2 regions of the Streptomyces sp. TAA040 genome follow, and region 2 is predicted to be linked to the other one. Evidence: predicted binding sites of a transcription regulator. Region 2 holds the regulator's gene; the other holds the start of a gene.
What was found. Region 2 encodes HrcA, which represses chaperone genes, less so after heat shock. Its sites were predicted from a motif close to TTNGCACTCNGNNNNNCNGAGTGCNAA; they were not measured.
Positions count from the first base shown of each region.

Region 1 (14,235 bases), on a different contig from region 2:
CGACTGCCGCAGACCGCCGACCAGCTGGTGCACCACGGCCGAGAGCGGACCGCGGTAGGGCACCTGGCCCTCGACACCCTCGGGGATCAGCTTGTCGTCCCCGCTGACGTTCTCCTGGAAGTAGCGGTCCTTGGAGAAGGAGCGCTGCTCGCCGCGGGTCTGCATCGCGCCCAGCGAGCCCATGCCCCGGTAGGACTTGAACTGCTTGCCGTTGATGAACAGCAGCTCGCCGGGCGACTCCTCGCAGCCCGCGAGCAGGCTGCCCAGCATGACCGTGTCGGCGCCGGCGACGAGCGCCTTGGCGATGTCGCCGCTGTACTGGAGGCCGCCGTCGCCGATGACCGGGACACCGGCCGCCTTCGCGGCCTGCGCGGCCTCGTGGATCGCCGTCACCTGCGGGACGCCGATGCCGGCGACGACGCGGGTGGTGCAGATCGAACCGGGGCCGACACCGACCTTGATGCCGTCGGCGCCGGCGTCCACCAGCGCCTTGGCGCCGTCCCTGGTGGCGATGTTCCCGCCGACCACGTCGACGGCGTGGTGCGACTTGATCTTCGCGATCATGTCGCCGACCAGCCGGGAGTGCCCGTGCGCGGTGTCCACCACGACGAAGTCCACCCCGGCCTCGATCAGCGCCTGGGCGCGCTCGTAGGCGTCGCCGGCGACACCGACGGCGGCACCGACCAGCAGGCGGCCCTCGGCGTCCTTGGCCGCGGCGGGGTACTTCTCCGCCTTGACGAAGTCCTTGACGGTGATGAGGCCCTTGATCCGTCCCTCGCCGTCGACGAGCGGCAGCTTCTCGATCTTGTGCCGGCGCAGCAGCTGCATCGCCTGCTCTCGGGCGATGCCGACGGCGCCGGTGACCAGCGGCATCGGGGTCATCACCTCGCGGACCTGGCGCTCGCGGTCCAACTCGAAGGCCATGTCGCGGTTGGTGACGATGCCGAGCAGCTTGCCGGCCGCGTCCGTCACCGGGACGCCACTGATCCGGAACCGGCCGCAGAGCTGGTCGGCCTCGCGCAGGGTGGCGTCGGGACGGATGGTGATCGGGTCGGTCACCATGCCGGACTCGGAGCGCTTGACCCGGTCCACCTGGGCCGCCTGGTCCTCGATGGACAGGTTGCGGTGCAGCACGCCCACGCCGCCCTGCCGGGCCATGGCGATCGCCATCCGGGCCTCGGTGACCTTGTCCATCGCGGCCGAGAGCAGCGGGACGTTGACCCGTACGTTGCGCGACACCCGGGAGGAGGTGTCGATGTCCTGCGGTGCCATATCGGACTCGCCCGGCAGCAGCAGCACGTCGTCGTAGGTCAGCCCGAGCATCGCGAACTTCTCGGGTACTCCGTCGACGTTGTCAGTCATGGCACCTTCCCCAGTGGTCTTGCCCCCGCACGTTCGTCCATGCTAGCGGCCGAACGGGGTACCGCCGCACGGGTGCGGACTTCCCGTCCGCCGACCATCCGACGGTGCACGACACGCCCGGACGGTCCGGCGCGGACCGTGTTCCGCCGTTCGGCGGCGCCCGTGGTGCTACTGCTCGGCGAGCGCCCGCAGTCTGCTGAGCGCCCGGTGCTGCGCCACCCGGACGGCACCCGGCGACATGCCCAGCACCTGGCCGGTCTCCTCCGCCGTCAGGCCGACCGCGACCCGCAGCAGGATCAGCTCCCGCTGGTGGTCCGGAAGGTTCGCGAGCAGCTTCTTGGCCCACGCGGTGTCGCTGCTGAGCAGCGCCCGCTCCTCCGGGCCGAGCGAGTCGTCGGGCTGCTCGGGCATCTCCTCCGAGGGCACCGCGGTCGAGCCGGGGTGCCGCATCGCGGCACGCTGGAGGTCGGCGACCTTGTGCTGAGCGATGGCCACCACGAAGGCCTCGAAGGGCTTCCCGGTGTCCCGGTAACGTGGCAGAGCACACAGCACCGCGAGGCAGACCTCCTGTGCCAGGTCGTCCACGAAGTGGCGGGCGTCACCGGGCAGCCGGCTCAGCCGGGCGCGGCAGTAGCGGAGCGCGAGCGGGTGCACATGCGCGAGCAGGTCGTGAGTGGCCTGCTCATCCCCCTCCCCGGCACGCCGGACGAGGGTGCCGATGGCCGGGACGGCCGGGGGCTCGTCATCGCGCATCGGTCCATGGTGCACCGAAGCCCCGGTTTCCGTCGCACCGTGCCGTTGGTTGTGCACCGAAGCGTTATGCCGGACTGCACCTGGGCCCATCCCGCCAGCCTCCCCCATCGGGTTGATCCGCACCGCCCCGGTCGACGGACCTCGACCCCACCGGCACCGTGCGGCACCGATACGGCCCGTTCCGCTCCGGGGCCTCTCGCGGCTTGGTGAGAGGCCCCGGCGAGCGCCGGGGAGGAGTCACACCCCAAGCATGCGTCATCGTGCGGCGAAGTGCGGAGCCCGCGGCCTTTCGTCCTCGGACGACCAGGCCCGTGCGGGAGCGGGACCGACGCGGACGACCGGGGCCCAAGCGCGAGGGCGCGGTGTTCGCCGCCCCGGTGGACCGGGGCGGCGAACACCGCGCCCTCGCGGCGGACTCCTCAGCGCACCAGCCCCCAGCGGAAGCCGAGGGCCACCGCATGCGCGCGGTCCGAGGCCCCCAGCTTCTTGAACAGCCGCCGCGCGTGCGTCTTGACGGTGTCCTCGGAGAGGAAGAGCTCCCGGCCGATCTCGGCGTTCGACCGGCCGTGGCTCATCCCTTCGAGCACCTGGATCTCCCGCGCCGTGAGGGTCGGCGCGGCACCCATCTCCGCGGACCGCAGCCGGCGGGGGGCGAGCCGCCAGGTCGGGTCGGCCAGCGCCTGGGTGACGGTGGCCCGCAGTTCCGCACGCGAGGCGTCCTTGTGCAGGTACCCGCGGGCACCGGCCGCGACGGCGAGCGCGACCCCGTCGAGGTCCTCCGCCACCGTCAACATGATGATGCGGGCACCCGGGTCGGCCGAGAGCAGCCGGCGCACCGTCTCCACTCCGCCCAGACCGGGCATCCGGACGTCCATCAGGACGAGGTCGGACCGGTCGGCTCCCCATCGGCGGAGGACTTCCTCGCCGTTGGCGGCCGTCGTCACCCGCTCGACACCGGGCACGGTCGCCACCGCACGGCGCAGCGCCTCTCGTGCGAGCGGGGAGTCGTCGCAAACGAGGACGGAAGTCATGGCCGCCCCCCGCTGCTGATGCACGTCACCTTGTGCCTCCAGGCTGTTACGAATCGTCACCTGTGCGGTCGACCGCCTCGGACGTGCGCCCGAACGACGATTACGCCAACCGCCTCCGCACTCTCAACGACGGTCACCCAAAAGAGTTACGGCCCGCACGCTCCGCCTTCGACACTCCACGTGAACCGGCGGACACAGCGCGGACCCGGACCGACGCGCTGATCAAGCAGCTTCACCATGCCCTAAGGGGGTTCCATTTGGCCGCTTTTGCTTCCTCTTGGTGGCGTCTGTCGGTAAATTCGCAAAGAGTCATATTTACATCTACTAAGAAGGTAGATGTACGGTCGGCAGTGCTCTGGACGTCTTGATCCCCCCACCAGGACCCGACCCGGTCCAACCAAGCAGCCCGGTCGCCCGGCGACCGCGGCACGCTCCGAGAGGACGAGCAATGGCAGATTTCTCCCGCCTTCCGGGCCCCAACGCCGACCTGTGGGACTGGCAGCTCCTCGCCGCCTGCCGCGGGGTCGACAGTTCGCTGTTCTTCCACCCCGAGGGGGAGCGCGGCGCGGCCCGCAGCGCGCGTGAGGCATCCGCGAAAGAGGTCTGCATGCGCTGTCCGGTCCGCGCCGAGTGCGCGGCGCACGCCCTGTCCGTCCGCGAGCCCTACGGGGTCTGGGGCGGCCTCACCGAGGACGAACGCGAGGAGCTGATGGGACGGGCCCGCACCCGGCTCGTCGCCGTCCCCGGCTCCCACGACTGAGTGGCGACCCGAGCGCAGAAACGTATCTTCTCCGTGCGTTCGGCACCCGGGACCACGTGCTTCCGGCCCGCACCGCCCCCGGCCGAAGGCGGTGCGGGCCGGGCGGTCCGGCGGGTGACAGCACCCCGCTGTCGCAGCGCACCTCGGGGGCGGTCGGGGGGATTCGAACGCCCCCCGTGCGCACCGACTGACGGTCCGCGCCGGGTGATCCGCGCGCGGCGGGCCGGCGGACGGGAGGGAGGGGCCGGGGGGCGGAGGTGGGGAAGGGGAGCACACGGCCGCCCCCGCGGACATCCTCGGCGGCTACGGTGCCCCTCATGACCACTGCACTGATTACCGGGGCGACCGCCGGACTCGGCGCCGCCTTCGCGCAACGGCTGGCCAGGGAGCGACACGACGTCGTGCTGGTCGCCCGTACGGCCGAACGACTGAGCGACCAGGCGACGGAACTCCACGACCGGCACGGGATCGAGGCCTCGGTGCTCGCCGCCGACCTCTCCACCGACGAGGGCATCACCCGGGTGGAGGACCGGCTCGCCGACCGTACGCATCCCGTCGACCTGCTGGTGAACAACGCCGGCTTCGGACTCAAGGGCCGGTACCTCGACGTCCCGATGACGGACGAGCTGGCCATGCTCAAGGTGCACTGCGAGGCAGTGCTGCGGCTGACCTCGGCCGCCGCCACTCAGATGCGGGCCAGGGGACGCGGCGGCGTGGTCAACGTCTCCTCGGCTGCCGCCTTCGTGCCGCGCGGCACCTACGGGGCGAGCAAGGCGTGGATCGCGCAGTTCACCCAGGGCGCCGCGCAGGATCTGGCCGGCTCCGGGGTGCGGCTGATGGCGCTCTGCCCCGGCTTCGTCCGGACGGAGTTCCACCAGCGGGCCGGGATGCAGGTGGACGGCACCCCGGACTGGATGTGGCTGGAGGCCGACCGGGTGGTGGACGCCGCACTGAGCGACCTCGCCCGGGGGCGGACACTCTCGGTCCCCGATCCGCGGTACAAGACGCTGGTCGGCGCCAGCAAGCTGGTCCCGCGCGGGCTCCTGGCCAAGCTCACCTCGGGGACGGGCCGCCGGTACGGCCCGCGCTGACGCGGCCGGGACGGCCCGCGCCCGCGACCTGCGGAAGGCGCGGCGCCCGCACGCTCCGGGAAGGCGGCACGGAACACGGCGGAGCGGCACGGAAACACGGACGGGGCCGGGCGCGCCCCGGAATCGGGGTGTGCCCGCCCCCGCCCGTTCGCGGAACCCCGGCCGGACGGCCGTCCGGCGGGAAGCCCCGCCGGGGACGGACCCGTCCGGCCGGACGGGTCAGTGCGAGTGGCCGTGGCCGCCGTGGCCCGCGTCCTCTTCCTCGGCCGGCTTCTCGACGACCAGGGTCTCGGTCGTGAGCAGCAGCGAGGCGATGGACGCGGCGTTCTCCAGCGCGGAACGGGTGACCTTCACCGGGTCGATGACGCCGGCCTTGACCAGGTCGCCGTACTCGCCGGTGGCCGCGTTGAAGCCCTGGCCCTTGTCGAGCTCGGCGACCTTGGAGGTGATGACGTAGCCCTCCAGGCCGGCGTTCTCGGCGATCCAGCGCAGCGGCTCGACCACGGCGCGACGCACGACGGCGACACCGGTGGCCTCGTCGTCGGTCTTGCCGAGGCTGCCCTCCAGCACCTTGGCGGCGTGCACCAGGGCGGAACCACCACCGGAGACGATGCCCTCCTCGACCGCGGCGCGGGTCGCGGAGATGGCGTCCTCCAGGCGGTGCTTCTTCTCCTTGAGCTCCACCTCGGTGGCCGCGCCGACGCGGATCACGCAGACGCCGCCGGCGAGCTTGGCGAGGCGCTCCTGGAGCTTCTCGCGGTCCCAGTCGGAGTCGGTGGACTCGATCTCGGCCTTGATCTGGCCGACCCGGGCCTGCACGTCCTCGGTCTTGCCGGCACCGTCGACGATGGTGGTGTCGTCCTTGGTGACGGTGACGCGGCGGGCGCTGCCGAGCACCTCGAGGCCGGCCTGGTCGAGCTTGAGGCCGACCTCCTCGGCGATGACGGTGGCGCCGGTGAGGGTGGCCATGTCGCCGAGCATCGCCTTGCGGCGGTCGCCGAAGCCGGGAGCCTTCACCGCGACGGCGTTGAAGGTGCCGCGGATCTTGTTCACGACGAGCGTGGAGAGGGCCTCGCCCTCGACGTCCTCGGCGATGATCAGCAGGGGCTTGGAGCCGCCGGCCTGCATGACCTTCTCCAGCAGCGGCAGCAGGTCCTGGATGGAACCGATCTTGCCCTGGTGGATCAGGATGTACGGGTCGTCGAGGACGGCCTCCATACGCTCCTGGTCGCTGACCATGTAGGGCGACAGGTAGCCCTTGTCGAAGGCCATGCCCTCGGTGAAGTCGAGTTCCAGGCCGAAGGTCTGGGACTCCTCGACGGTGATCACACCGTCCTTGCCGACCTTGTCCATCGCCTCGGCGATCAGTTCGCCGACCTGCTTGTCCTGGGCGGACAGCCCGGCGACGGAGGCGATGTCCTCCTTGGAGTCGATCGGGCTGGCCGACGCGAGCAGGTCGTCGGAGACGGCCTTGACGGCGGCGTCGATGCCCTTCTTCAGGGCGGCGGGCGACGCGCCGGCGGCGACGTTGCGCAGGCCCTCGCGGACCAGCGCCTGGGCCAGCACGGTGGCGGTGGTGGTGCCGTCACCCGCGATGTCGTTGGTCTTGGTCGCCACCTCCTTCACGAGCTGGGCGCCCAGGTTCTCGTACGGGTCCTCGACCTCGACCTCACGGGCGATGGTGACGCCGTCGTTGGTGATGGTCGGGGCGCCGAACTTCTTGTCGATGACGACGTTGCGGCCCTTGGGGCCGATGGTCACCTTGACGGTGTCGGCGAGCTTGTCGACGCCGCGTTCGAGGGCGCGACGGGCATCCTCATCGAACTTCAGGATCTTCGCCATGGCTTACGGGTGTCCTCTCAGTCCTCAACATACGAACCGCGCCCCGGCCCCCGGCTGTCAGACGCGGGAACCGGGGCGCGGATCGGAAAAACCTGGGTGACTTACTTCTCGACGATCGCGAGAACGTCGCGAGCCGAGAGGACGAGGTACTCCTCGTTGTTGTACTTCACCTCGGTACCGCCGTACTTGCTGTACAGCACGATGTCGCCGACCTTGACGTCGAGCTCGACGCGCTTGCCGTCCTCGAACCGGCCCGGGCCCACCGCGAGGACAGTGCCCTCCTGCGGCTTCTCCTTCGCGGTGTCCGGAATGACCAGGCCCGAGGCCGTGGTCTGCTCGGCGTCGAGCGGCTGGACCACAATGCGGTCCTCAAGCGGCTTGATGGCAACCTTGGAGCTGGCGGTCGTCACGATCCGACCTCCCCCTTCGGAGATCTCAGCGGGGTGTAAATGTCTGGGGTGGCGACCTGGCCGATCCGTCGTCGCGGGTGCCGGATCTTCCCGTCGCACTCTTGGCACTCCCTGAGTGAGAGTGCCAACGCCGACATTATGCCGCCGCTAGCACTCGGTCAAGCCGAGTGCCAATTCTGTGCCGCCGAACGGTCGCGGCGGCGTCCTTCGGACACCCGGGGGCCCGGAGCGCGACTCAGAGGTAGTCCTCCAGGCGGGCCACGGCGAAGCCCTGGTCGGTGACGGTGCGCAGGGTCCTGCGCACCATGTCGGTCATGGTGCCGTCCCAGTGTTCCGGGCCGCGGAAGTGCGTGAGGATGATGTCCCCCGGGTGGAACTTCTGGTCCAGCCGCCCCCAGTCGAACCGCTCGGCCCACGCCTCCTCCGCCCAAAGCGGAACGGCCCTGATCCCGCAGGAGGCCGCCGCCTTCAGGGTGTCCCGGTCGTAGGCGCCGTAGGGCGGCCGGAACAGCCCGGGCGTCTGCCCGATCTCCTTCTCCAGGATCTCCTGCTGACCGCAGATCTCCCGGCGCTGCTCCTCGTAGGAGAGCCGGTTCATCTCCGGGTGGGTGAGGGTGTGGTTGTGGATGGCCGCCCCGTTCCGGTGCATCCGCCGGAAGTAGCCGTAGTCGTCGCTGGAGACGTAGTCGGCCAGGAAGGCGCTGTAGGGAACCTCCAGCTCGCGCAGCATGCGCAGCAGGTCGGGATCCTTCTCGTGGCCGTCGTCGATGGTCAGGAAGACGACCTTGTCGTCGGTGGGCACCCGGGTGACCACCGGCGGCAGGCCCGGACCGGCGAGATGCCCGGAATCACTCTCCGCCCGCACCCGCCGGTCCGGCGGCTCCGGCGGACGCAGGGGCAGGTCCTCGACCTTCCAGCGCTTCGCGGCGGCGACCCGCCGGGCCTCGGCCCGGCGAAGCCGCTCGGCGTAGGCCAGCAGCGAGCCGGCGGCCACCTCCGCCTGCGCGCGCCGCGGAGCGCCGAGCGCGAGTTCCGGCCCGCCCAGCGGGTTGGCCAGGCGCGGCCAGTCGGCCCCGTCCGGGCGGGTCGCGCCCAGCGGGTCGTCGAGGTGTACGGGGCCCGCCCTGTCCTCCCCGCCGCCGGACGAACGCCCTCCGGTGGCCGCGCAGGAGACGGCGAGGAGCGTGACGAGGGCGGCGCCCCCGGCACGCCTGGTCCGGGACGGCAGCCGGGCCGCCAGAGCGCCGGGCCGGGCCCGGTCAGGCGGACTCGGCCGTGACCGCCTCCTCGGCCTCCACCGCCCGGCCGACGACGTTCTGCCACCTTTGGTGAGCAATTGTGTGATGATCGACATATTGCCGGATGCTGCCACCGACCCGGGGCACCGCGTTTCCGGCATGACCTGCGGGCGGGGAAAATGATCCGTGTGGCCGTATCCCGAGCAACCGACCCGTCCGACAGCACGCCCGACCCGTCCGGCGGCACCCCCGACGCGGTGGTCGGCTTCTCCGCCCTGCTGACCCCGCAGGGGCAACGGCTGCTGGCGGAGCTGCGCGACTTCGCCCCCGAGCGGGAACTGACCCTCGCCACCAGGCTGCGGCGCACCCACCCCGCCCCCCTGGTCTCCGCCGCTCTCGAACAGGCGCGGCTGCGGCAGCGGGCCGCGGCCAAGTTCGGCGCCCGGGACGCCGACCGGATGTACTTCACCCGCGACGGCGTGGAGCAGGCCACCCGGGCGAGTGTGGCCGCGTACCGCGCCGAGCGGGTGGCCGCCCTCGGGGTGCGACGGCTGGCCGACCTGTGCTGCGGCATCGGCGGGGACGCGCTGGCCCTGGCCCGGGCGGGGGTCCGGGTGCTGGCCGTGGACCGCTCCCCGCTGACCTGTGCCGTCCTGCGTGCCAACGCCGCCGCGCTGGACCTCTCCGAGCACATCGAGGTGCGCTGCGCGGAGGTGGGCGAGGTGGATCTCGACGGCTGCGACGCGGTCTTCGTCGATCCGGCCCGGCGCACCGGGCGCGGCCGGGTGTTCGACCCGGAGGCGTACTCGCCCCCGCTCTCCTGGGCGGTGCGCACCGCCCAGGAGATGCCGCACGCCGCGCTCAAGATCGCGCCGGGGGTGCCGCACGCGGCGATCCCGGACGGCGCCGAGGCCGAGTGGATCTCCGACGGCGGCGACGTCAAGGAAGCGGTGCTCTGGTTCGGCGGCCGGCCGGGCCGCCGGGCCACCCTGCTGCCCGGCGGGGACTCACTGCTCGGCCGCGGGCTGCCCGACCCCGCCCCGGGCCCGGTGGGCCGCTACCTCTACGAGCCGGACGGCGCCGTCGTCCGGGCCCACCTGGTGGCCGAGGTCGCCGAGGAGGTGGACGGCAGGCTGATCGACGCGACGATCGCCTACGTCACCTCGGACGCCCTGCACCCCACCCGCTACGCCCGGGCGTACGAGATCACCGACGTCCTGCCGTTCCACCTGAAGAAGCTCCGAGCGCTGCTGCGGGAGCGCCGGGTCGGGGTGCTGACGGTGAAGAAGCGCGGCTCCGCGGTGGAACCGGAGGAACTGCGCCGGAGGGTGAAGCTCGCCGGCCCGCACGCCGTCACCGTCTTCCTCACCCGGGTGGCGGGCGCGCCCACCATGCTGCTGGGCCACCCCGTGGAGCACCCCGGGCGGCGCACGGGCTGATTCCGGCGACGCGCCGCCGGCAGGCTGGACGCGACGTCGGCATGACGGTACCGAATGCGGAGACCCGGGGTCTCGCACGAGCCCCGAACGCCCACCGGGCGACGTCGTCCCCCGCAGGAGTGCGGCTCCGGCCGGCCGCTCCCGGAGGCGGGCACCGCCCGGCGAGTTACCGGCAGGAGACCTGCATGGCCCTGAAGTCACCGAAACCGCGCACCGACCGGACCGCGACGCCCCCGCCCCCTCGCCCCGGAGCGGGACAGCGGGCGGTGCGGTGGCTGACCGCGACCGATCCCAAGACCATCGGCACGCTCTACCTGGTGACGACCTTCGCCTTCTTCCTGCTCGGCGGGGCGCTCGCCCTGCTGATGCGGGCCGAACTCGCCCGCCCGGGCACCCAGATCCTCAGCAACGACCAGTACAACCAGGCGTTCACCCTCCACGGCACGATCATGCTGCTGCTCTTCGCGACCCCGCTGTTCGTGGGCTTCGCGAACTGGATCGTGCCGCTCCAGATCGGTGCGCCGGACGTCGCGTTCCCGCGCCTGAACATGCTGTCCTACTGGCTGTTCCTGTTCGGCGGGCTGCTCGTGGTCGGCGGCCTGCTCATGCCCGGCGGGGCCGCCAACTTCGGCTGGACCGCCTACACGCCGCTCTCGGAGATGACGCACTCGCCCGGCATCGGCGCGGACATGTGGATCATGGGTCTGGCGCTCTCCGGCTTCGGCACCATCCTCGCCGCCGTCAACCTGATGACCACGATCATCTGCATGCGCGCCCCCGGCATGACGATGTTCCGGATGCCGATCTTCACCTGGAACGCGCTGCTCACCGGAGTGCTGATCCTGCTGGCCTTCCCGGTCCTCGCCGCGGCGCTGTTCGCCCTGGAGGCCGACCGGCAGTTCGGTGCGCACATCTTCGATCCGGCGAACGGCGGGGCGCTGCTGTGGCAGCACCTGTTCTGGTTCTTCGGCCATCCCGAGGTGTACATCATCGCGCTGCCGTTCTTCGGCATCGTCTCCGAGGTCATCCCGGTCTTCTCCCGGAAGCCGATGTTCGGCTACATCGGGCTGATCGGCGCGACGATCGCCATCGCGGGCCTGTCGGTCACCGTCTGGGCGCACCACATGTACGTGACGGGCGGGGTGCTGCTGCCGTTCTTCTCGTTCATGACCTTCCTGATCGCGGTGCCCACCGGAGTGAAGTTCTTCAACTGGATCGGCACCATGTGGAAGGGCTCGCTCAGCTTCGAGACCCCGATGCTGTGGACGGTCGGCTTCCTGGTCACCTTCCTCTTCGGGGGTCTGACCGGGGTCATCCTGGCCTCGCCGCCGCTCGACTTCCACGTGACCGACAGCTACTTCGTGGTGGCGCACTTCCACTACGTGGTCTTCGGCACGGTGGTCTTCGCGATGTTCGCCGGATTCCACTTCTGGTGGCCGAAGTTCACCGGGAAGATGCTGGACGAGCGGATCGGCCGCATCCACTTCTGGACGCTCTTCATCGGCTTCCACCTGACCTTCCTGGTGCAGCACTGGCTGGGCGCCGAGGGCATGCCGCGCCGCTACGCCGACTACCTGGACGCGGACGGCTTCACCGCGCTCAACACCCTCTCCAGCATCGGGGCGTTCCTGCTCGGCCTCTCGACGCTGCCGTTCCTCTACAACGTCTGGAGGACGGCCCGGTTCGCCCCGCGGGTGGCCGTCGACGACCCCTGGGGCTTCGGGCGCTCGCTGGAGTGGGCCACCTCCTGCCCGCCGCCGCGGCACAACTTCGTCACGCTGCCGCGGATCCGTTCGGAGTCCCCCGCCTTCGACCTGCACCACCCGGAGTTCCCGACGGCACCGGGGCAGCACCCGCTCGCGTCCCGGGAGAAGGACCTCACCGACAACATCGGCCAGAACCCCAGGGGCGACGACTGAGGACGCCCGCCCGGGACGTGTGCCGGACATGCCCGGCGCCGCCGTCGGATCAGGGGACCTGCTCGAAACGCCAGCGGTGCACGGGGCGTCCGCGCAGCTCCGGCGGCGGATCGGGCAGCTCGGGCAGCTCGGCGTCCTGGGAGGCGTCCCACCAGGTGATGACCAGCACTCGGTCCCCGGGCGCGGTGTAGGTCTCGCGCCGGACGGGGGCCGGGGTGAGTCGCTGCTCACGGGCCCAGGAGAGCAGCTCGCCCGCCCGGCCCTCGGCGGCTCGGGCTTCCCACATGGCGGCGGTAGTCGTCAACGGAGGGCTCCCGGAGTCGGACGGGCGGCGGACGGACGGTACAGGGGACGCGGGCGGCGGGTCAGGAGCGGTACAGGTTCTTCCGGCTCAGCTCGTGCACGTGGTCGTGCGTGTGGCCGCCACGCGGGTGGCCGTCAGGGGCCCGGCCGTCGCCCGCGTGGCCGTGGCCGCCGGCCCCGTGGCCGGAGGCCGGGTGGTGGCCGCTGCCGGGCACGTGCGGCTCGGTGACAGGGAGGGAGGAGTCGGCCGGGAGGTCCCAGTCGGACGCGGAGCGCCCGCGGGCCACCATCTCGGCGCCCAGCGCGGCGACCATCGCGCCGTTGTCGGTGCAGAGCTTCGGGCGCGGCACCCGCAGGGTGATGCCCGCCGCGGCGCACCGCTCCTCGGCCATCGCCCGTAGCCGGGAGTTCGCCGCGACGCCGCCGCCGATCATCAGGTGGTCGACACCCTCGTCCCGGCACGCCCGGACGGCCTTGCGGGTGAGCACGTCGGTGACCGCCTCCTGGAAGGACGCGGCGACGTCCGCCACCGGAACGTCCTCCCCGGCCCGGCGCCTCGCCTCGATCCAGCGGGCCACGGCCGTCTTCAGGCCGGAGAAGGAGAAGTCGTACGCGGCGTCCCGGGGTCCGGTGAGGCCGCGCGGGAAGGCGATGGCCGCCGGGTCCCCCTCCCGTGCCATCCGGTCGATCACCGGGCCGCCGGGGAAGCCGAGGTGGAGGATCCGAGCGATCTTGTCGAACGCCTCGCCGGCCGCGTCGTCGATGGTGGCGCCGAGCGGGCGGACATCCGCGGTGATGTCCGGGGCCAGCAGCAGCGAGGAGTGGCCGCCGCTGACCAGCAGCGCCATCGTCGGTTCCGGCAGCGGGCCGTGCTCCAGTTGGTCGACGCAGATGTGCGAGGCGAGGTGGTTGACGCCGTACAGCGGCTTGCCCAGCGCGTAGGCGAACGCCTTGGCCGCGCTGACCCCGACCAGCAGCGCGCCGGCCAGGCCGGGCCCGGCGGTGACCGCGACGCCGTCCAGGTCGGAGGCCGCCACACCGGCCTCGTCGAGCGCCCGCCGCACGGTCGGAACCATCGCCTCCAGGTGGGCGCGACTCGCGATCTCCGGGACCACGCCGCCGTACCGGGCGTGGTCCGCCACGCTGGAGGCGACCGCGTCGGCCAGCAGGGTGTGCCCCCGCACGACGCCGACACCGGTCTCGTCGCAGGAGGTCTCGATACCGAGGACAAGCGGCTCGTCAGCCATGGGTGGTCGTTCCTTGCTCCGGAGGGTGGTCGGTTTCCGCTTCCCCGGCGGGCGGGCTGCCGGGCGCGGGCCCGGAGGAGGGCGGGGGCTCGACGGGGGCGGCGGTGTGCGGGCGGCGCATCACGAGCGCGTCGACGTTGCCCGGCTGGTAGTAGCCGCGCCGGAAGCCGAGCGGCTCGAAGCCGAAGCGCTCGTACAGCCGCTGGGCACGCGGGTTGTCCACCCGGACCTCCAGCAGCACCTCGGCGCACTCGAAGGCGGTGGCCGCGGCCAGCAGTTCGGACAGCAGCCGCGCTCCCAGTCCGGTGCCCTGGTGCTCGGGGGCGACGGCGATGGTCTGGATGTCGCCGGTGCCCTCGACTGCCGCGAAACCGCCGTAGCCGGCCACCCCGCCCTGCGGCGTCTCCGCCAGGACGTAGCGACGGCCGGCCCCCGGGCCGCGCGCACGGGCGAGCTCGGACCAGAACATCCCCGGTGACCACGCGTCCTCCGGAAACAGCCGGTGCTCCAGGACGAGCACCGGTGCGATGTCCCACCAGCGCATCTCGCGCAGCGTCACCTCGGCCCCCGTGGTGGTCACTTCGGGGTGACCACCTTGTAGTTCGCAGGCACCTGGGCGTCGGGGCGGCGCAGGTAGAGGGGCTGCGGCGGCAGGAGTCCGGCGCCGCCGGCGGCGAGCCGCTCGGCGGCGAGCGCGGCGAGCCCGGCAGCCGACTGGTGCACCGGCAGTTCGGGGCGGAAGCCGGTGAAGGTCTCGGGATAGAGCGCGGCGCCGGCGCCCACCGCCGGGAGGCCCGCCATCCCGTCGAGGTCGGCGGGCCGGTCGACGGCCGGCTCGGT
Region 1 is NZ_AUKR01000006.1:26,405-40,639, reverse strand. It holds gene guaB (IMP dehydrogenase) at 1-1,362, opposite strand, end outside; gene H300_RS0105895 (sigma-70 family RNA polymerase sigma factor) at 1,531-2,115, opposite strand; gene H300_RS0105890 (response regulator transcription factor) at 2,535-3,146, opposite strand; gene H300_RS0105885 (WhiB family transcriptional regulator) at 3,595-3,906, shown strand; gene H300_RS0105880 (SDR family NAD(P)-dependent oxidoreductase) at 4,224-4,997, shown strand; gene groL (chaperonin GroEL) at 5,217-6,839, opposite strand; gene groES (co-chaperone GroES) at 6,941-7,249, opposite strand; gene H300_RS0105865 (polysaccharide deacetylase family protein) at 7,485-8,603, opposite strand; gene H300_RS0105860 (THUMP-like domain-containing protein) at 8,667-9,926, shown strand; partial or broken gene ctaD (aa3-type cytochrome oxidase subunit I) at 10,112-11,755, shown strand; gene H300_RS0105850 (hypothetical protein) at 11,895-12,131, opposite strand; gene tsaD (tRNA (adenosine(37)-N6)-threonylcarbamoyltransferase complex transferase subunit TsaD) at 12,211-13,395, opposite strand; gene rimI (ribosomal protein S18-alanine N-acetyltransferase) at 13,388-13,939, opposite strand; gene tsaB (tRNA (adenosine(37)-N6)-threonylcarbamoyltransferase complex dimerization subunit type 1 TsaB) at 13,972-14,235, opposite strand, start outside.
Region 1: a site for HrcA is predicted at 7,397-7,423, ahead of groES (co-chaperone GroES). Genes of this name have one in related genera too.

Region 2 (14,235 bases):
CGTGGGCCACGGTGAGCTCCCCGTCGAAGCCGGCCGTCCTGGCCTGCTCGGCGAACCGGTGCGGCTCCCGGTAGCGCTGCGAGAAGTGAGTGAGGACCAGGTGTCGCACCCCCGCTCCGGCGGCCACACGACCGGCCTGCCCGGCGGTGAGGTGGCCGTGCTCCTCGGCGAGAGCGGCGTCCTCGTCCAGGAAGGTGGACTCCGTGACCAGCAGGTCGCAGTCCTGGGCCAGGGCGTACACCCCCTCGCAGAGCCGGGTGTCCATCACGAACGCGAAACGCTGCCCCGGTCGGGGTTCGCTGACGTCCGCCAACTTCACTCCGCGCAACTCACCGGTGCGCCGCAGCAGTCCGACGTCCGGACCGCTGACGCCGTGCGCGGCGAGCCGCTCGGGCAGCATCCGCAGGCCCGGCGGCTCCTCCAGCCGGTAGCCGTAGGACTCCACGGGGTGGGAGAGCCTGCGGGCGGACAGCGACAGGACGCCCAGCCGCGCGAGTTCGCCGTTCCGCTCGACGGGTTCGACCCGCAGCGGCACCGTCTCCCGGTAGGCGGTGGCGTACCGCAGGCGGTCGAAGAACCGTCGCCCGGAGGCCGGGAAGTGGGCCGTGACCGGGTGCGGCACCCGGTCCAGGTTGATCCGCTGGATCACGCCCGCCAGCCCCAGCGAGTGGTCGCCGTGGAAGTGGGTGACGCACAGCCGGGTCAGGTCGTGGGCGGAGACACCGGCGAGCAGCATCTGCCGCTGGGTGCCCTCGCCGGGGTCGAACAGCAGGCCCTCGCCGTCCCAGCGCAGGAAGCACCCGTGGTGGTTGCGGTGGCGGGTCGGGACCTGGCTCGCCGTGCCCAGCACGATCAGTTCGCGCACGGACACCGGTTACCCGGGCGGCCAGTCGAGCCCGCGCCCGGCGAGCACGTGGGCATGGGCGTGGAAGACCGTCTGCCCCGCGGCGGCCCCGGTGTTGAACACCAGCCGGTACGCGCCCGCCCGCTCCAGACCGGCCACCTCCCCGGCGACGCGGACCACCTCGGCCATCGTCGCGGGCTCCTCGGCGGCCAGTTCCGCGGCGTCCCGGTGGTGCGACTTGGGGATCGCCAGTACGTGCACGGGCGCCTGCGGGTTGATGTCCCGGAAGGCGAGCGCGTGCTCCGTCTCCAGGACGACGGTCGCCGGCACCTCTCCGGCCACGATCTTGCAGAACAGGCAGTCCGCCTGCGGTTCTCCAGCCATGCCGCCGAGGTTACCGGCCCGGGCCCCGGCGGGTGGCACGGGCCGGTCACCGGCACGGCGCACGGGCCGCAGCGCCGCAAGATCCGCAGCACCGCACGCGGCGACCGGGACCACTCCGGACGTCAGCTCCAGCGGCCGGAGCGGCCCAGCAGCAGGGCCGCGGCCGCCGTGCCCGCGGTCGAGGTGCGCAGCACGCTGCGGCCCAACCGGTAGGGACGGCCACCCGCCGCGGAGAACTGCGCCAGCTCCTCCGGTGACACCCCGCCCTCCGGGCCGACGACGAGCACCAGCTCCCCGGCGGCGGGCAGTCCGGCGGTCGCCAGGGCGCGGTCCCCCTCCTCGTGGAGCACCGCGACGAAGTCGGCCGCCGCAAGGAGCGGGAGCAGCCCCCGGGTGGCGGTGGGCTCCTCGACGACGGGGAAGCGCAGCCGGCGCGACTGCTTGCCCGCCTCCCGCGCGGTCGCCCGCCACTTCGCGAGGGCCTTCGCGCCGCGGTCGCCCTTCCACTGCGTGACGCACCGGGCGGCGGCCCAGGGCACGATCCGGTCGACGCCGGTCTCCGTCAGCATCTCGACCGCGAGTTCGCCCCGGTCGCCCTTGGGCAGGGCCTGCACCACGGTGATCCGCGGTCGGTGCTCCGGCTCGGTGCGCAGCTCGGTGACGGCGACCTCCAACCGGTCCTTGCCACTCACCGAGGCGACCGTCCCGTACGCACCCCGGCCCCCGCCGTCGGTGAGCACCAGCTCCTCACCGACCCGCAGCCGACGTACCGACACCGCGTGCCGCCCCTCCGGGCCGTCGAGCGGTACGGTCCCGGTGGCCAGCCGGTCCGGCTCCACCAGGAACACCGGTGCGGTCATGGGGCTCCCTTGGCAGCGAGCGCCTCGCGGGCGGTCGCCAGTTCGGCGGCCAGCAGCTCGACGAGCGGACCGGCCGGCAGTTCCCGGGCGAGCCGGTGGCCCTGGCCCGCCCACAGCGCCATGCCCTGCGGGTCGCCGGCCCTGGCCGCGGCCTTGCGCAGCCCGGAGGTGAGATGGTGCACCTGCGGATAGGCCGCCGGCGCGTAGGGACCGTGCTCACGCATGAACCGGTTGACGAGCCCCCGGGCGGGCCGACCGGAGAACGCGCGGGTGATCTCGGTGCGGGTGAACAGCGGGTTGGTCAGCGCCTGCTTGTGCAGCGGATTCGCACCCGACTCCGGGCAGACCAGGAAGGCCGTGCCGAGTTGGCCGGCGCCGGCGCCGGCGGCGAGCACCGCGGCGATCTGCTCACCGAGCATCAGCCCGCCCGCGGCGATGATCGGCAGGTCCACCGTCGCCCGCACCTGGGCGATCAGCGTCAGCAGTCCCACTCCGGCGGCACGGCCGTCCGACTGCGGGTCATCGCGGTGGGTGCCCTGGTGTCCGCCCGCCTCCACGCCCTGCACGCAGAGGATGTCCGCCCCGGACCACTGGGCGGCCTGCGCCTCCGCGACCGAGGTGACCGTGACGGCGGTGACCGTGCCGACCTCCGCGAACCGCTCCAGCACCCGGCGGGAGGGGCAGCCGAAGGTGAAGGAAACCATCGGGACCGGGTCGTCGAGGAGGATGGCGACCTTGCCCTCGTAGGCGTCGTCGTTCCCCTGGTCCGGGTCTCCCAGCTCGGTGTCGTACCAGGACGACTCGCCGGCGAGCTGCTCCCGGTACACCTCGACGGCGACGGTGGTGTCGCTGCCCGGGCCCTGGGAGGACTGCGGCATGAACAGGTTCACCCCGAACGGGCGGTCCGTCAGCCTTCGCAGCGCCCTGGTCTCCTCGTACACCGCCTCCGGCGTCTTGTAGCCCGCAGCCAGGAAACCGAGGCCACCGGCCCGGCAGACAGCCGCGGCAAGCTCCGGGCAGGACGCCCCGCCGGCCATCGGGGCCTGCACGATGGGGTGCGCGGACAGAGCGGAGAGTGTCGTCAGCACGGAGGACATGGGGCCATCCTTTCACGCACCGCGATCCCCACCGCGGGCGGCACCGGCGCCTCGTACGGCGCCGGGGCGCGGTGGCCTCCCACCGGGCCCGGGGGCCGACGGGACGCCACCGCATGCCGGGTCAGCGTCCGTTGAAGGCGTCCTTCAACCGGGAGAAGAGCCCCTGCTGACCGGGCTGGAACTGGCCGACCGGCCGCTCCTCACCGCGCAGCTGGGCAAGCCGGCGCAGCAGCTCCTCCTCCTCGGGCTCCAGCTTCGAGGGGGTCTGCACCTCGACGTGGACGATCAGGTCGCCCCGCCCGCCGCCGCGCAGGTGGGTGACGCCGCGTCCGTGCAGCGGGACCGACTGCCCGGACTGGGTGCCGGGCCGGATGTCGACCTCCTCCATCCCGTCCAGCGTCTCCAGCGGGCACTGGGTGCCCAGCGCTGCCGCCGTCATCGGGATGGTGACGGTGCAGTGGAGGTCGTCGCCTCGCCGCTGGAAGACGGGGTGGGCGTTCTCGTGGATCTCGACGTAGAGGTCGCCGGCGGGACCGCCGCCCGGACCGACCTCGCCCTCGCCCGCGAGCGCGATCCGGGTGCCGTTGTCGACACCGGCCGGGATCTTCACCGTCAGGCTGCGCCGGGAGCGCACCCGGCCGTCGCCCGCGCACTCCGGGCACGGCGTCGGGACCACGGTGCCGAAGCCCTGGCACTGCGGACACGGCCTGGAGGTCATGACCTGCCCGAGGAAGGAACGGGTCACCTGCGAGACCTCGCCACGCCCGCGGCACATGTCGCAGGTCTGCGCCGAGGTGCCCGGCGCCGCCCCCTCGCCGCTGCACGTGGTGCAGACGGTGGCGGTGTCGACCTGGATCTCCTTCGTGGTGCCGAAGGCCGCCTCTTCGAGGTCGATGTCCAGCCGGATCATGGCGTCCTGGCCCCGGCGGGTGCGGGAGCGCGGTCCGCGCTGCGCCGCGTTGCCGAAGAAGGCGTCCATGATGTCGGAGAAGTTGCCGAAGCCGCCGCCACCGCCGAAACCACCGCCGCCAGCGCCGCCCGGGTCGCCGCCCAGGTCGTACATCTGCTTCTTCTGCGGATCGGAGAGGACCTCGTAGGCGGTGTTGATCTCCTTGAACCGCTCCTGGGTCTTCGGATCCGGGTTCACGTCCGGGTGCAGCTCCCGGGCGAGCCTGCGGAAGGCCTTCTTGATCTCTTCCTGCGAGGCATCCCGCTGCACACCCAGGATCGCGTAGTAGTCCGTCGCCATTTATGACTCCGCGAGAATCTGTCCGACGTAACGTGCCACTGCGCGTACCGCTCCCATCGTTCCGGGGTAATCCATGCGGGTCGGTCCGACCACGCCGAGTTTGGCCACTGCCTCGCCGCCGGAACCGTAGCCGACGGACACCACCGAAGTGGAATTCAGTCCTTCATGGGCGTTCTCGTGACCGATACGGACCGACATTCCCGAGTCCGTCGCCTCGCCCAGCAGCTTCAGCAGGACCACCTGCTCCTCCAGCGCTTCCAGCACCGGGCGGATGGTCAGCGGGAAGTCCGGGCCGAAACGCGTCAGGTTGGCGGTGCCACCGATCATCAGACGCTCCTCGGTCTCCTCGACCAGGGTGTCCAGCAGGGTGGAGAGCACGGCCGAGACCGTACTGCGGTCCTCCGTGTCGAAGGAATCCGGCAGGTCCTGCACCAGGCGCGCGACCTCGGTGAACCGCTGCCCGACGACCCGGCTGTTCAGCCGGGCCCGCAGATCCGCCACCGAGGGTTCGCCGATCGGCTCGGGGCAGTCGATCAGCCGCTGCTCCACCCGCCCGGTGTCGGTGATCAGGACCAGCATCAGCCGCGCCGGGGCGAGCGCCAGCAGCTCCACGTGCCGGACGGTGGAGCGGGTCAGCGAGGGGTACTGCACCACGGCGACCTGCCGGGTGAGCTGCGCCAGCAGCCGCACCGTGCGGCCCACCACGTCGTCCAGGTCGACGGCGCCGTCCATGAAGTTCTGGATGGCGCGGCGCTCCGGGGAGGACAGCGGCTTGACACCGGCGAGCCGGTCCACGAAGAGGCGGTAGCCCTTGTCCGTGGGGATCCGGCCGGCGCTGGTGTGCGGCTGGGCGATGAAGCCCTCCTCCTCCAGCGCGGCCATGTCGTTGCGCACCGTCGCCGGGGAAACCTGGAGCTGGTGCCGCTCGGTGAGTGCCTTGGAACCGACCGGCTCCTCGGTACCCACATAGTCCTGGACGATGGCACGCAGCACCTCAAGCCTGCGTTCACTGAGCATTCGGCGCACCTCCCGTCCGCTGATGGGCCTGTCGTGACCCGTGGGTCTCGTTTGGCACTCCGAGGCTGCGAGTGCCAGCTTCCCCTGAGCAAGTGTACGGCCGGGTACCGCGGCCTGAGCAAGGGCGGCGGCCCCGACCGTACCGTGCGACGCGCCCCGCCGGGGACCCGTCCCCCTCCGCATCCCGCGCCCGGACGGGAGCGCGGAAGCCGTACGGTGGCGAAGGCGGGACTTCCGGAGCAGACCGGCGCCCGCGCGGAGGGAGACGTATGACACCCCGCTGGGAGGAGCTCGCCCCCGGTGTGCTCCGCTGCCGTCTGCCGGGCTGGGACGCGACGGTCGGCGTGGTCGCGGGCTCGGAGGCCGTGCTGGTCGTCGACACCGGCTCCGGGCTGCGGGACGGCGCGCTGATCCGGGACGAGGTGCACCGGCTGGGCGGCCGTCCGGTCATCCACGTCGCCCTGACACATCCGCACTTCGACCATGTGCTCGGCACCGCCGCCCTCCCCGGCGCGCGGGTGTACGGCGCGCCGGGCACGGCCGCGCTGCTCGCCGGGGGCGGCGAGGCGCTGCGCGCCGACGCGGTCCGGCACGGTGCCGACCCCGTCGCCGCGGCCGAGGCCTCCGGCGCGGTGGTCGCGCCGGAGCACGAGGTCTCCGGCAAACTGCCGCTCCGGCTGGGCGGGCGGGACGTACTGCTGACCGACGTCGGCCCGGGGCACACCGGTCACGACCTGGCCGTGCTGGTCCCCGGGCCGCCCGCGGTGGTCTTCTGCGGCGACCTCGTGGAGGAGTCCGGCGCACCGCAGGCCGGACCGGACGCCGTTCCGGCCTGCTGGCCCGCCGCGCTCGACCGGCTGCTGGCCCTCGGCGGGCCGGCCGCGGACTACGTCCCGGGGCACGGGGCCGTGGTCGACGCGGCCTTCGTCGCGGCCCAACGCGACGAGCTGGCGCGCCGATTCGGGGGCGGATGACCGCACACCCGCGTCCGCGGGGGCAGAATGGTGCCATGCGCAGCAGGAGCTACGGACCCGACCTCACTCCGCCGTGGAAGCGGCCCGCGCCGGTGCCCGAGGTGCCGGCCGACCCGGGGCTGGTGGTTGAGGAGCCCGGCACCGGCTTCTGCGGTGCGGTGATCCGCTGCGAGAAGACGGCGGAGGGCCTCACCGTCACTCTGGAGGACCGCTTCGGCAAGCACCGGGTCTTCCCGATGGCACCGCGCGGCTTCCTGCTGGAGGGCCGTCCCGTCACGCTGGTCCGCCCCGGCACGGGGACGGCGGCGCGGGCCGCTCCGAGGCGGACGGCCTCCGGTTCCCTCGCGGTGCCGGGGGCACGGGCACGGGTGGCCAGGGCGGGCCGGATCTTCGTCGAGGGCCGGCACGACGCGGAACTGGTGGAACGCGTCTGGGGCGACGACCTGCGCATCGAGGGCGTGGTGGTGGAGTACCTGGCCGGCATCGACGACCTGCCGCGGATCGTCGAGGACTTCGGCCCGACCCCGGACGCCCGGCTCGGCGTCCTCGTCGACCACCTGGTGCCCGGCTCCAAGGAGTCCAGGATCGCGTCCGCGGTGCGGGACGAGGACGTGCTGATCGTCGGCCATCCGTACATCGACGTCTGGGAGGCGGTGAAGCCCGCCTCGGTCGGCATCGACGCCTGGCCCCGAGTGCCGCACGGCCAGGACTGGAAGACCGGCGTGTGCCGCTCGCTGGGCTGGCCGGAGAACACCGGAGCGGCCTGGCAGCGCATCCTCGGCTCGGTCCGCTCCTACCGCGACCTCCAGCCGGACCTGCTCGGGCCGGTGGAGCGGCTCATCGACCACGTCACCGTGGGCGGGCCCACCGGCTGACGGCGCCCGTGCGCCTGCGGCCCCGCGTCCCCCGACGCCGGACGGCGTCCGGCGCGGTGCCGATGCCGGACAATGGGGGGCATGCCCTCTGCACTGCCCGACGGCGACCCGATGCCCGAGGACGGGTCCCTGCCCGCCCACGCCCTGACCGGGGGCGCGAGCCGCCCGCTGGGCTTCTACCTCCACGTGCCCTACTGCGCCACCCGCTGCGGCTACTGCGACTTCAACACCTACACCACCGAGGAGCTGCGCAGCGCGAACGGGACGGCCGCCTCCCGGGAGACCTACGCGGCCAACCTGGTCGAAGAGGTCCGACTGGCCCGCAAGGTGCTCGGAGACGAACCCCGCCCGGTGGAGACCGTCTTCGTCGGCGGCGGCACCCCCACCCTGCTGCCCGCGGCCGACCTGGCCCGGATGCTGGCCGCCGTCCGCGAGGAGTTCGGGCTGGCCGAGGGCGTGGAGGTCACCACCGAGGCCAACCCGGAGTCCGTCGACCCCGCCTACCTCTCGGAGCTGCGCGCGGCCGGGTTCAACCGCGTCTCGTTCGGCATGCAGAGCGCCCGGCAGCACGTGCTGCGGGTCCTCGACCGGCAGCACACCCCGGGCCGTCCCGAGGCCTGCGTGGTCGAGGCCCGGGCAGCCGGATTCGACCACGTCAACCTGGACCTGATCTACGGAACCCCCGGGGAGAGCGACGACGACTGGCGGGCCTCGCTGGCCGCGGCCGTGGCGGCGGGCCCCGACCACGTGTCGGCGTACGCGCTCATCGTCGAGGAGGGCACCGGGCTGGCCCGGCGCATCCGCCGCGGCGAGGTGCCGATGACCGACGACGACGTGCACGCGGACCGCTACCTGATCGCCGAGGAGATGCTCTCGGCGGCCGGGCTGCACTGGTACGAGGTGTCGAACTGGGCCGCCGAGGGGGCCTCGGCGGCCCGCTGCCGCCACAACGAGCTGTACTGGACAGGCGCCGACTGGTGGGGGGCCGGGCCCGGAGCGCACAGCCACGTCGGCGGTGTCCGCTGGTGGAACGTCAAGCACCCGGCGGCCTACGCGCAGGCCCTGTCCGAGGGGCGCTCCCCCGGGGCGGGACGTGAGGTGCTCTCCGAGGAGGACCGGCGGGTGGAGCGAATCCTGCTGGAGCTCCGGCTGGCGTCCGGCTGCCCGCTGGACCTGCTCACACAGGCGGGGACCGAGGCCGCCCGCCGGGCCGTCGAGTCCGGACTGCTCCGGGCCGAGGCCCACCGGGAGGGCCGGGCGGTGCTCACGCTGCGCGGGCGGCTGCTCGCCGACGGCGTGGTGCGCGAACTGGTCGACTGAGCCCGGAAAGCCGCGGCGGCCCGGGGCTCCGGGCCGCCGCGGTACGACCGAGGGCCCCGCCCCGGGGAAGGGGGCAGGGCCCTCGGTACGGTGCTGCTCGATGCGCCGCACCCGCGTGGCGAACGCAGGCCGCGTGCGGCGCGTGGGGTGCTCGTCCGATCGGAGCGGCTGATGAGAGGGAGCCGCCGGCGACCGGCAGGTTCGGGGGCGTATGCCGCCCCCGGGATCACTTCTGGAGCGAGGCCACCGAACGGCTCATCGCCGACTTCTTGTTGGCGGCGTTGTTGCGGTGCAGCACGCCCTTGCTGACGGCCTTGTCGAACTTGCGGCCGGCCACGCGCGCGGCGGTGGTGGCCTTCTCGGCGTCACCGGCGGCAACGGCCTCGCGTACGCGGCGGACCGCGGTCTTGAGCTCGGACTTGACCGCCTTGTTGCGCTGGCGGGACTTCTCGTTGGTCTTGATCCGCTTGAGCTGGGACTTGATGTTCGCCACGAAGGAGCCTTCTCAGGTTTCGGAAATGTGTGCAGTACCGCTGATCGGCCCGGTGGTCGGCTCGGCGAGCACCCGGGCGGGGGTCAGCAGGCACAGTCGCCCACGGTACCAGCAGGCCCCGGCCCCCTCCCAATCCGCTGACCGGCGCCGACCTACCGCCGTCCCCGGCATCCGCCACCCCGCCCGCCACCCTGACGGGGGCCGCCGGTCCCCGGCGGGCGCCGCCCCGCTCCGCGGCGGGGTGGCGCCCGTACGGGGAGCAGGTGGCGCGCTCATGGGACGATGGGGGTGACCCATCGATCCGCAGCCATGACCCCGACAGGACCCCGCGTGCCCGCGACCCCCTCGAACGTGCCGGAGCCGAGTCGTACCGACCCGGCGCTGATTCGCAATTTCTGCATCATCGCGCACATCGACCACGGCAAGTCCACACTCGCCGACCGGATGCTCCAGCTCACCGGAGTCGTCGAGCAGCGACAGATGCGCGCCCAGTACCTCGACCGCATGGACATCGAGCGTGAGCGCGGTATCACGATCAAGTCCCAGGCCGTGCGGATGCCGTGGTCGCCCACCGAGGGCGACAACTCCGGCGGTCCGCACATCCTGAACATGATCGACACCCCGGGCCACGTGGACTTCACCTACGAGGTCTCCCGTTCGCTCGCCGCATGCGAGGGCTGCGTCCTGCTGGTGGACGCAGCCCAGGGCATCGAGGCGCAGACCCTGGCGAACCTCTACCTGGCGATGGAGAACGAACTCACCATCATCCCGGTGCTCAACAAGATCGACCTGCCGGCGGCCCAGCCGGACAAGTTCGCCGCCGAGCTCGCCCACCTGATCGGCTGCGAGCCCCAGGAGGTGCTGCGGGTCTCGGCGAAGACCGGCGAGGGCGTGGGAGAGCTGCTGGACGAGGTGGTCAAGCTCGTCCCGGCACCGGTCGGGGTGGCCGACTCCCCCGCCCGCGCGATGATCTTCGACTCGGTCTACGACTCCTACCGCGGCGTGGTCACCTACGTGAAGGTCGTCGACGGACGGCTCGGCAAGCGCGAGCGGATCCGGATGATGTCCACCGGCGCCACCCACGAGCTACTGGAGATCGGCAGCAACTCACCGGAGATGAAGGCCGCGGAGGGCCTGGGGGTCGGCGAGGTCGGCTACCTGATCACCGGCGTGAAGGACGTCCGGCAGTCGAAGGTCGGCGACACCATCACCCAGCTCACCAGGGGTGCGACCGAGGCACTGCCCGGTTACAAGGAACCCAAGCCGATGGTGTTCTCCGGCATCTACCCGCTCGACGGGTCGGACTACCCGGAACTGCGGGACGCGCTGGACAAGCTCCAGCTCAACGACGCCGCGCTGGTCTACGAACCGGAGACCTCCGCGGCCCTCGGCTTCGGCTTCCGGGTCGGCTTCCTGGGTCTGCTGCACCTGGAGGTGATCAGGGAGCGCCTGGAGCGAGAGTTCGGGCTGGACCTGATCGCCACCGCACCCAACGTGGTCTACCGGGTGAACATGGAGGACGGCAGCGAGCACACCGTCACCAACCCGAGCGAGTTCCCCACGGGGAAGATCGCGGAGGTGCACGAGCCGATCGTGAAGGCGACGCTGCTGGCGCCGAGCGAGTTCGTCGGCGCCATCATGGAGCTGTGCCAGACCCGGCGCGGCAACCTCCAGGGCATGGACTACCTGTCCGAGGACCGAGTGGAGCTGCGCTACACCCTGCCGCTCGCCGAGATCGTCTTCGACTTCTTCGACGCACTGAAGTCCAAGACCCGCGGTTACGCCTCCCTGGACTACGAACCCACCGGCGAGCAGACGTCCGCGCTCGTCAAGGTGGACATCCTGCTGCACGGCGACAAGGTGGACGCGTTCTCCGCCATCGTGCACAAGGACAAGGCGTACGCCTACGGCGTGCGGATGGCGGGCAAGCTGCGCGACCTCATTCCGCGGCAGTTCTTCGAGGTGCCGATCCAGGCCGCGATCGGCTCCCGGGTGATCGCCCGGGAGACGGTACGGGCGCTGCGCAAGGACGTCCTCGCCAAGTGCTACGGCGGTGACATCTCCCGGAAGCGGAAGCTGCTGGAGAAGCAGAAGGAGGGCAAGAAGCGGATGAAGGTCGTGGGCCGGGTCGAGGTCCCGCAGGAAGCCTTCATCGCGGCGCTCTCCAGCGACGACAGCGGCGATGCGAAGGCGAAGAAGTAGCGCCGCGCTCGCGTCCTGCGGGACGCGTGCGGACGGCACCGCCCCTCCTGGGACGCACCCCGGACGGGGCGGACGTCCCCCCTCCGGGCCGCCCGCCCCGCGGCGGCGGCCCGTGCCGGCCCCGGGCAGATGCCCGTCCCCGGTGCGGGCGATTCCGGCTCCGGGGGCGTTTCCCGCCGCCGCGGGAGCTCGTTGGGGCCGGTGGCCGACAGGCCGCGAGGAACGGGCACACGAACGAGAGGAACGCTGCCGTGGCGTACGGAAGGACGGCGAGGGCGCTGGCCGGCTCGGTGCTGCTGCTGGGCGCCGGTGCGCAGGCCGCGCAGGCCGCGGAGACGACCGGCTCCACGGGCCCCGGCCCGGTGTGCGGGGCGGTCGACTCGCTGGGGGTGGGGGAGGACCGGGTCCACCTCGACCTGGGCGAGGACCAGCCGCGCTACGACTCCTGGGCGGACGATTCCGCCCAACAGGTCTGCGGCGGCGTCGACTCGGCGGTCCCGCTCCCCGCACCGCATGGCGCGGACACTCCGATTCCGCCGATCCTGGGCGGCCTCCCGCTGCGCTGAGTACGTGCGCCGGGGCCGGAGGCGGGTGAGAATGGCAGGCTCGCAGCCTCTTACATAGTGGAGCTGCGGCCTTTACTCTGATCACCGCTTGAAGAGTTACTCATCAGTCACCCCCCAGCAACGACGCGGGCCCCGGAGGATGTCGTGAGCGACACACAGTCCCTGATCGATAACCGGCCCCCCTCGGTGGCGACGCTTTTCCTGGAGCGCCTCGCAGCCACGCCGGAGGGTGAGGCGTACCGCTACCCGGTGCCCCCGGCCGACGGCCGGGGGCCGGACGAGTGGCGGGCCTACACCTGGGCGCAGGCGGCCGAGCGGGTCTTCGCGATCGCCGCCGGGCTGCAGGACCTGGGAGTGACGGCGGAGCAGCGCGTCGCGGTCGCCTCGAACACCCGGGTGGACTGGATCCTCGCCGACCTGGGCATCCTCTGCGCCGGAGCGGCCACGACCACCGTCTACCCCAGCACCAACCCCGAGGAGACGGCGTACATCCTCGCCGACTCCGACAGCCGGGTGCTGATCGCGGAGGACACCGGCCAGCTGGCGAAGGTGCGGGCGAGCCGCGCCGAGCTGCCGCACCTCGCCCACGTGGTGCTGATCGACGCGGACGGTGAGGGCCGCGAGGACCCGTCAGACCCGGACGGCTGGGTGCTCACGCTCGACGGGCTGATGGAACGCGGCAACGCCTACCTGGAGAAGCACCCGGACGCCGTCAGGGACACCGTGGCCTCGCTCCGGTCGGACCAGTTGGCCACCCTGATCTACACCTCGGGGACCACCGGCAAGCCGAAGGGCGTGCGGCTGGCGCACGACTGCTGGTCCTACATGGGCAAGGCCATCGCCCAGAGCGGGCTCGCCCGCCCGGACGACGTGCAGTACCTCTGGCTCCCGCTGGCGCACGTGTTCGGCAAGGTCCTCACCGCCGGCCAGATCGAGGTCGGGCACGTGACCGCGGTGGACGGCCGGATCGACAAGATCATCGAGAATCTGTCGGTCGTGCAGCCGACCTACATGGCCGCCGTTCCGCGGATCTTCGAGAAGGTGTACAACGGCGTGGCCGCCAAGGCACGGGCTGGCGGCGGCGCGAAGTACCGGATCTTCCAGTGGGCCGCCGGGGTGGCCAGGGAGTACGCCAAGGTCACCCAGGAGAACTTCCGCCGGACGGGCACCGCGAGCGCCCCGGCGGGCCTGAAGGCGAAGCACGCGGTCGCCGACAAGCTGGTGTACGCCAAGCTCCGCGAGGCCTTCGGCGGCCGGATGCGGGCCTGCGTCTCCGGTTCCGCGGCGCTCGCCCCGGACATCGGCTTCTTCTTCGCCGGTGCCGGCGTGCACATCCTGGAGGGCTACGGTCTGACCGAGTCGAGCGCGGCCAGCTTCGTCAACCCCGGCGAGGCCTACCGGACCGGCACGGCCGGGAAGCCGATGCCCGGCTGCGAGGTCCGGATCGCCGACGACGGCGAAATCCTGCTCCGCGGACCGGGGATCATGCAGGGCTATCACGGACTGCCGGAGAAGACCGCCGAGGTGCTCGAGTCGGACGGCTGGTTCCACACCGGCGACATCGGCGAGCTCTCCGACGACGGCTACCTGCGCATCACCGACCGCAAGAAAGACATCTTCAAGACCTCCGGTGGCAAGTACGTCGCCCCCGCAGAGATCGAGGGCCAGTTCAAGGCGATCTGCCCCTTCGTCTCGACCATCCTGGTGCACGGCGCGGACCGCAACTTCTGCACGGCGCTGATCGCGCTGGACGAGCCGGCGATCACGGGCTGGGCGGCCGAGCACGGGCTCTCCGGCCGCAGCTACACCGACGTGGTGTCCTCCGACGAGGTGCACGAGCTGGTCGGCGGCTACGTCGATCGGCTGAACCGGCAGGTGCAGCGCTGGCAGACCATCAAGCAGTACCGGGTGCTGCCCCGTGACCTCGACGTCGAGCACGGCGAGCTGACACCCAGCCTCAAACTCAAGCGGCCCGTCGTGGAGCGTGGGTTCGGCCACCTGCTCGACGACATGTACGCGGGCGCCCGGGAGAAGTGACCCCGCTGGCTGCGCGGGCGGCCGTCCGGTCGGACCAGCCGGGTACGGCTCCCGCGCAGTCGCCACCGGGCGGCGCGGAGAGCGTCGGCCCGGGAGATCGCGGGCCCGGAGGCCGGGACCCCGGGCGGCTCCGTGGAGAGGGGAGGTCAGGCGGGGTCCCGCTCCAGCCAGCCCTCGTACCCATCTGCCAGGCTGTCGAGCCCGGCCGGGTCGCAACGACCCTCCGGGTCCTCGACCACGACGAGCCACTGGGCGTCCTCGGCGTCGTCCTCGCCTGCCAGGGCGTCCCGGACGAGCCGCGTCTCCAGGGCCGTGCC
Region 2 is NZ_AUKR01000005.1:55,568-69,802, forward strand. It holds gene H300_RS0104200 (ribonuclease Z) at 1-871, opposite strand, end outside; gene H300_RS0104205 (histidine triad nucleotide-binding protein) at 875-1,228, opposite strand; gene H300_RS0104210 (16S rRNA (uracil(1498)-N(3))-methyltransferase) at 1,351-2,088, opposite strand; gene H300_RS0104215 (nitronate monooxygenase) at 2,085-3,185, opposite strand; gene dnaJ (molecular chaperone DnaJ) at 3,307-4,434, opposite strand; gene hrcA (heat-inducible transcriptional repressor HrcA) at 4,435-5,451, opposite strand; gene H300_RS0104230 (MBL fold metallo-hydrolase) at 5,721-6,425, shown strand; gene H300_RS0104235 (DUF3097 domain-containing protein) at 6,461-7,300, shown strand; gene hemW (radical SAM family heme chaperone HemW) at 7,382-8,620, shown strand; gene rpsT (30S ribosomal protein S20) at 8,847-9,113, opposite strand; gene lepA (translation elongation factor 4) at 9,444-11,315, shown strand; gene H300_RS0104255 (hypothetical protein) at 11,567-11,881, shown strand; gene H300_RS0104260 (AMP-dependent synthetase/ligase) at 12,026-13,918, shown strand; gene H300_RS0104265 (hypothetical protein) at 14,065-14,235, opposite strand, start outside.